2 regions of the Streptomyces lunalinharesii genome follow, and region 1 is predicted to be linked to the other one. Evidence: predicted binding sites of a transcription regulator. Region 1 holds the regulator's gene; the other holds the start of a gene.
The links. Region 1 encodes HrcA, which represses chaperone genes, less so after heat shock. Its sites were predicted from a motif close to TTNGCACTCNGNNNNNCNGAGTGCNAA; they were not measured.
Positions count from the first base shown of each region.

Region 2: the regulator HrcA is predicted to act here: its motif matches at 2,067-2,093, upstream of ABD385_RS32465 (FmdB family zinc ribbon protein).

Region 1 is NZ_BAAARK010000008.1:17,238-20,643, reverse strand. It holds gene ABD385_RS14940 (MBL fold metallo-hydrolase) at 1-750, opposite strand; gene hrcA (heat-inducible transcriptional repressor HrcA) at 1,070-2,086, shown strand; gene dnaJ (molecular chaperone DnaJ) at 2,087-3,217, shown strand; gene ABD385_RS14925 (nitronate monooxygenase) at 3,306-3,406, shown strand, end outside.
Region 2 is NZ_BAAARK010000032.1:36,682-40,087, reverse strand. It holds gene ABD385_RS32475 (potassium/proton antiporter) at 1-338, shown strand, start outside; gene ABD385_RS32470 (MFS transporter) at 682-1,968, shown strand; gene ABD385_RS32465 (FmdB family zinc ribbon protein) at 2,105-2,452, shown strand; gene ABD385_RS32460 (S-methyl-5'-thioadenosine phosphorylase) at 2,663-3,406, shown strand, end outside.

The sequences.
Region 1 (3,406 bases):
TCAACCGGCGCCGCCGCACGGCGAGTCGGCGCCGAAACGGGCGGCCAGGGCGTCGCGCTGGGCCCGCACGAAGGCGGCGTCGACCACCGCGCCGTGGCCCGGCACGTACACCGCGTCCTCGCCGCCCAGCGCCAACAGGCGGTCCAGTGCGGCGGGCCACCGCCGCGGCAGCGCGTCGGGGCCCGCCTGCGGTGCACCGGACTCCTCGACCAGGTCGCCGCAGAAGACGACCTCCCGTTCACCGGCCCGTCCGGGCACCAGGACGGCCAGGTCGTGCGCGGTGTGCCCGGGGCCGACGTTGGCCAGCAGCACCTCCCGGTCGCCGAGGCCGAGGGTCAGCTGCCCGTGCACGTGGTGGTGCGGGACGACCAGCAGGTCCGCGGCCTCCGCCGCGGCGTCCGGGTCCACCCCGTGCCGTACCGCGTCCTCGCGCAGCGCGTCCTTGCCGTGCCGCAGCAGCGCGTCGACCCCGGTCGCGCCGAACACCTCCACGCCCGCGAACGCCGCGGTGCCCAGGACGTGGTCGAAGTGCGGGTGCGTGAGCGCGACATGCGTCACATCGCGGCCCAGCACCGCCCGGACCGTGCGGCGCAGTTCCGCACCGGCCCCGAGGGTCGGCCCGGTGTCGACGATCAGCACGCCCTCCGAGCCGGCGATCACGCCGATCGTCTCGTCCCAGCCGGGCATCCGTCGCCGGGCGACGCCGTCCCCCAGCCGCTCCCAGCCCGCTTCTTCCCACGTGGTGCGCATACCGAGACGCTAGCGCCCCCGCGATAGCGTTGGCCGGGACTCGGGGCAGGCGTCCCGGTGGCGCGCTCCCGCGACGGCGCACCGGCGCGTCGGCCGGGCGACGCGCCGGGGCCGGGACCAGGGCGCGTTCGGGGGCGGTCGGGGCCCTCCCGGGCGCGGCCCGTGGGTCGGATTCCGCGGCGCTGGGTAAGTCCCCACTGCGCCCGCCCTTGCCGCACCCGCGCTACCCGGCCGTACACTGGCTTCCGGGTCTGGCACTCGGCCCACGTGAGTGCCAGGAGAAGTGACGACCGGCGGACGGCCGACTGGAGGTGGCGAAATGCTCAGTGAACGCAGACTCGAAGTGCTGCGCGCCATCGTCCAGGACTACGTCGGGACGGAGGAGCCGGTCGGCTCCAAGGCGTTGACCGAGCGGCACCAACTCGGTGTCTCCCCGGCCACCGTCCGCAACGACATGGCCGCCCTGGAGGACGAGGGGTTCATCGCCCAGCCGCACACCAGCGCCGGGCGGATCCCGACCGACAAGGGCTACCGCCTCTTCGTCGACAAGCTGGCCGGCGTCAAGCCGCTGTCCGTCCCCGAGCGGCGGGCTATCCAGAATTTCCTGGACGGCGCCGTCGACCTGGACGACGTGGTGGGACGCACGGTGCGCCTGCTGGCGCAGCTGACCCGGCAGGTCGCGGTGGTGCAGTACCCGTCCCTGACGCGGTCCACCGTCCGCCACGTCGAACTGCTGGCACTGGCCCCGGCCCGGCTGATGCTGGTGCTGATCACCGACACCGGACGCGTCGAGCAGCGGCTCATCGACTGCCAGACGCCGTTCGGCGAGACGTCCCTGGCGGACCTGCGCGCCCGGCTCAACAGCCGGATCGTCGGCCGCCGCTTCGCGGACGTCCCGCAGCTGGTGCAGGATCTCCCGGAATCCTTCGAACAGGACGACCGGGCGACCGTCTCGACAGTACTGTCGGTACTGCTGGAGACTCTGGTGGAGGAGACCGAAGAGCGGCTGATGATCGGCGGCACCGCCAATCTGACGCGCTTCGGGCATGATTTCCCCTTGACCATCCGGCCGGTGCTGGAAGCCCTTGAGGAGCACGTGGTGATGCTCAAGCTGCTCGGGGAGGCCAAGGACTCGGGCATGACCGTACGCATCGGGCATGAGAATGCTCACGAGGGTCTGACGTCCACCTCGGTCGTCACCGTCGGATACGGTTCGGGCGACGAGGCCGTCGCCAAATTGGGCGTGGTCGGACCGACCCGCATGGACTACCCCGGAACGATGGGAGCGGTACGCGCAGTGGCACGTTACGTCGGACAGATCCTCGCGGAGTCGTAAGTGGCCACGGATTACTACTCGGTCCTCGGCGTCGGCCGGGACGCCTCGCAGGACCAGATCAAGAAGGCATTCCGGCGGCTGGCGCGCGAGCTGCACCCGGACGTGAACCCGGACCCCAAGACCCAAGAGCGGTTCAAGGAGATCAACGCCGCCTACGAGGTCCTGTCGGATCCGCAGAAGAAGCAGGTCTACGACCTCGGCGGCGACCCCCTCTCGCAGGCCGGCGGTGGCGCGGGCGGTTTCGGTGCGGGCTTCGGGAACTTCTCCGACATCATGGACGCGTTCTTCGGCACGGCCTCGCAGCGCGGCCCGCGCTCGCGGACCCGCCGCGGCCAGGACGCGATGATCCGCCTCGACATCGAGCTCGGCGAGGCCGCGTTCGGCACCACCAAGGACATCCAGGTCGACACCGCCGTCGTCTGCACCACGTGCAGCGGCGAGGGCGCGGCGCCCGGCACCTCGGCGCAGACCTGTGACATGTGCCGCGGCCGCGGCGAGGTCTCGCAGGTCACCCGGTCCTTCCTGGGCCAGGTCATGACCTCCCGGCCCTGCCCGCAGTGCCAGGGCTTCGGCACCGTCGTCCCGACGCCGTGCCCCGAGTGCGCGGGCGACGGCCGGGTCCGCTCCCGCCGCACCCTCACCGTCAAGATCCCCGCCGGTGTCGACAACGGCACCCGCATCCAGTTGGCCGGCGAGGGCGAGGTGGGCCCCGGTGGCGGACCCGCCGGCGACCTGTACGTCGAGATCCACGAACTGCCCCACTCGGTGTTCCAGCGGCGCGGGGACGACCTGCACTGCACGGTCACCATTCCGATGACCGCGGCGGCGCTGGGCACCAAGTGCCCGCTGGAGACGCTGGACGGCGTCGAGGAGATCGACGTCCGGCCCGGCACCCAGTCCGGCCAGTCGATCCCGCTGCACGGCCGCGGCGTGACCCACCTGCGGGGCAACGGCCGGGGCGACCTGATCGTCCACGTCGAGGTGCAGACCCCGAGCAAGCTCGAACCCGAGCAGGAGGAGCTGCTGCGCCGGCTGGCCAAGCTGCGCGGTGAGGAGCGCCCGCAGGGTCAGTTCCAGCCGGGCCAGCAGGGGCTGTTCTCCCGGCTGAAGGACGCCTTCAACGGGCGGTAGGCAACACCCGTCGGGGCGGGGTCCGGGGAGTTCCCCGCGGCCGCCGCCCCGGTTCGGGGCACGGCGCCGGGCGTGACACGATGTGGGCATGCCCACCGCGCTCACCGATTTCTGCCGCTACCCCATCGTGCAGGCCCCGATGGCCGGCGGCGGCTCCGGGCCCGAGCTGGCCGCTGCCGTCTGCGAAGC
Region 2 (3,406 bases), on a different contig from region 1:
CGCCGCTGGAGCGGCTGCGCGGCCACCTGCTGTCCACGTCGATAGGCCCCACCTCCCTGATGCACGGCGTGGAGGTCGGCGAGCTGCGGATGCCGGCGGGCGCCGCGGTCACCCTCGTCGTGCGGGACGGCACCAGCTTCGTGCCGTCCCCCACCACGGTGCTGCGCCGCGGCGACGAACTGCTGGTGGTCGCCACCGACCCGGTGCGGGACGCGGCCGAGCGGCGGCTCCAGGCGGTGTCCCAGGGCGGCAAGCTGGCCGGCTGGCTGGGGACCGGTGCGCAGCGGCGCCCCCAGGAGGGAGCGGCGGAGCGCGGCCGGCGGCGCGGGGTCGGTTGACCCGACGGGCAGCGGGCCCGCCCCGCTTGCCCGACCGGGCGCCGTATGTGCGCTATCTCTCCACCGATAGCAAGGAAATCTGCGGGAAGCCCTGGTTAATCCCAGGGCTTCTTTGCCTTTTGCCTGTACAATCGAGAAGGAAATTTGTACGGATCACGAACCAACTCTGCCTGACGCAGAGCTGGCGCGACCGCTCGGCGGCCGCGGTCCCCTGCCACACGCAGCCACCCCTTTCGGTGCGGACCATGCGGTATCACTCGGTCCTGCGCGAGAGGACAGCTCTCGGCGCGTAACCGGGACGACCTCTCGGGGCAGCGCTACCAGGCGGCAGAAAGGCCCGGCCGTGGCATCCGCGGTCAAGGACCCCCGTCCCGGTTACGGACAACTGCTGCGCACGCCCAGTGCGTGGACCTTCCTGTTGCCCGGCTTCCTGGCCCGGCAGCCGTTCGCCATGCTGACCATCGGCATCGTCCTGCTGGTCCAGTCCACCACCGGCTCCTACGGCACCGCCGGCGCGGTCTCCGCCGCCACCGGCGTCTCGATGGCGCTGTTCGCCCCGCAGGGCGGCAAGCTCGCCGACCGCTTCGGCCAACGCGCCGTGCTCGTTCCCGGCGTCCTGGTCCACGTCGCCGGCGTCTCGGCGCTGATCGTCCTGGCCCTCGCGCACGCCCCGTTGTGGGCACTGCTCGCCGTGGCCGTCCCCACGGGCGCCTCGACGCCGCAGGTCGGCCCGATGGTGCGGGCCCGCTGGGCGGCGAAGCTCGGTGGCAGCCCGCTGATGCCCACCGCCGCCGCCTTCGAGTCGGTGACCGACGAGTTCACCTTCGTCGTCGGCCCGGTCCTGGCCACCGCCCTGTGCACCGGCATCCACCCGGCCGCCGGCCTGATCGCCGAGGCCGTGCTGTCGCTGGCCGGCGGTCTGCTGTTCGCCTCCCAGCGGCGCACCCAGCCGCCCGTCCACCGGGACCGGTCCGACGCCCACCTCCGCGTCTCGGCCCTGTCCATCCCCGGCGTGCGCGTCCTGATCGTGGCGTTCCTCGGCATCGGTTCGGTCTTCGGCGGCATGCAGGTCTCGCTGACCGCGCTGACCGAGAGCATCGGCCAGCCCGGCCTCAACGGCGTGCTCTACGGGGTCTTCGCGGGCGGCAACATGCTCGCCGGCATCGCCTGCGGCGCCATCGCCTGGAAGATCGGCCCCCGCCGCCGCCTGCTCGTCGCCTACGGGCTGCTGGCCCTGGCCACCACCCCGCTGTGGGCGGTGACCGCGCTGCCGCTGCTGGGCGCCGTCGGCCTGGTCGTCGGCCTGTGCATCGCCCCCGCGCTGATCACCGGCTACACCCTCGTCGAGTCGCTGGTCCCGGCCGCCGCCCGGACCGAGGCGTTCACCTGGCTGACCGGTGCGGTCGCCCTCGGCCAGGCGGCCGCGGCCACCTCCGCCGGCCAGCTGGCGGACCGCTTCGGCCCGAGCTCCGGCTTCCTGGTGCCGCTGGCCGGCACCGCGCTGGCCCTGGTGGTCCTGCTGAGCCTGCGGGCCCATCTGATGCCCCACACGTCCAAGGTCGTCACCGGGTCGGCGGAGGTCGCCGACACCCCCACCGACGAGCGCGAACGCGAGCTGAGCCACGCCTGAGCGAACGCCCCGGCGGGTCCGCGCACGGGCGTGGAGTCGGTCACCGTGCGACGTTCACGGTGGACTGGCGCGCGGGAATACTGCAAGATGGAGCGTCGTTAGCACTCAATGAGTGAGAGTGCCAGGAGGAAGTCAAGTGCCGACCTACCAGTACCAGTGCACCGCGTGCGGCGAGGGCCTTGAGGCCGTGCAGAAGTTCACCGACGACGCGCTCACCGAGTGCCCCAGCTGCAACGGACGCCTCAAGAAGGTGTTCTCGGCGGTCGGCATCGTCTTCAAGGGCTCCGGCTTCTACCGCAACGACAGCCGCGGCTCGTCGTCCAGCAGCAGCCCGGCCGGCAACTCCTCGACGCCGTCGAACGGCTCGTCGTCGAGCAGCTCCACCCCCTCGACGTCGACGCCCGCCACCTCGTCGTCCTCGTCCTCGTCCTCCGACGGCGCGTCGAAGTCGTCGACCCCGGCGAGTTCCGGCTCGGCCGCCTGACCCGCGGCAGCAGCCCGGCGCGCGACGACACCGGCAACCGGACTTTCGGGCCCCGCCTCCCCCACCAGGGACGGCGGGGCCCGTCCGCGTTCCGGCCCGGGCCCGCGAACCGAGCCCGTTGGCCCGGAGCCAAGCGGCGCGGCCCCTCGGGCTCCGGCGGATCCGACAGCCCGCCAGCGGACCGCCAGCACGCCCCGATAGTGTGACCGCATGGCTGAGGCGGAGATTGGCGTTATCGGCGGGTCGGGCTTCTACTCCTTCCTGGACGACGTGACCGAGGTCACTGTGGACACGCCCTACGGGCCTCCCAGCGACTCCCTGTTCGTCGGCGAGATCGCCGGCCGCTCGGTCGCGTTCCTGCCCCGGCACGGCCGCGGCCACCACCTCGCGCCGCACCGCATCAACTACCGCGCCAACCTCTGGGCCCTGCGCTCCCTCGGCGTGCGGCAGGTCCTCGGCCCGAGCGCGGTCGGCGGCCTGCGCCCCGAGTACGGCCCGGGCACGCTGCTGGTCCCCGATCAACTCGTGGACCGCACCAAGTCCCGCGTCCAGACCTACTTCGACGGCGAACCGCTTCCGGACGGCAGCGTGCCCAACGTCGTCCACCTCACCTTCGCGGACCCGTACTGCCCCACCGGCCGCGTCGCCGCCCTGGGCGCCGCCAGCGGCCGGGACTGGGAGCCGATCGACGGCGGCACCCTCGTGGTGATCGAGGGCCCGCGCTTCTCCACCCGCGCCGAGTCGCGCTGGCACGCCGCGCAGGGCTGGTCGGTGGTCGGCATGACCGGCCACCCCGAAGCCGTCCTGGCCCGCGAGCTGAGCCTCTGCTACACCTCGTTGACGCTGGTCACCGACCTGGACGCGGGCACCGAGACCGGCGAGGGCGTCTCCCACGAGGAGGTCCTGAAGGTCTTCGGCGAGAACATCAGCCGGCTCCGCGAGGTCCTCTTCGAC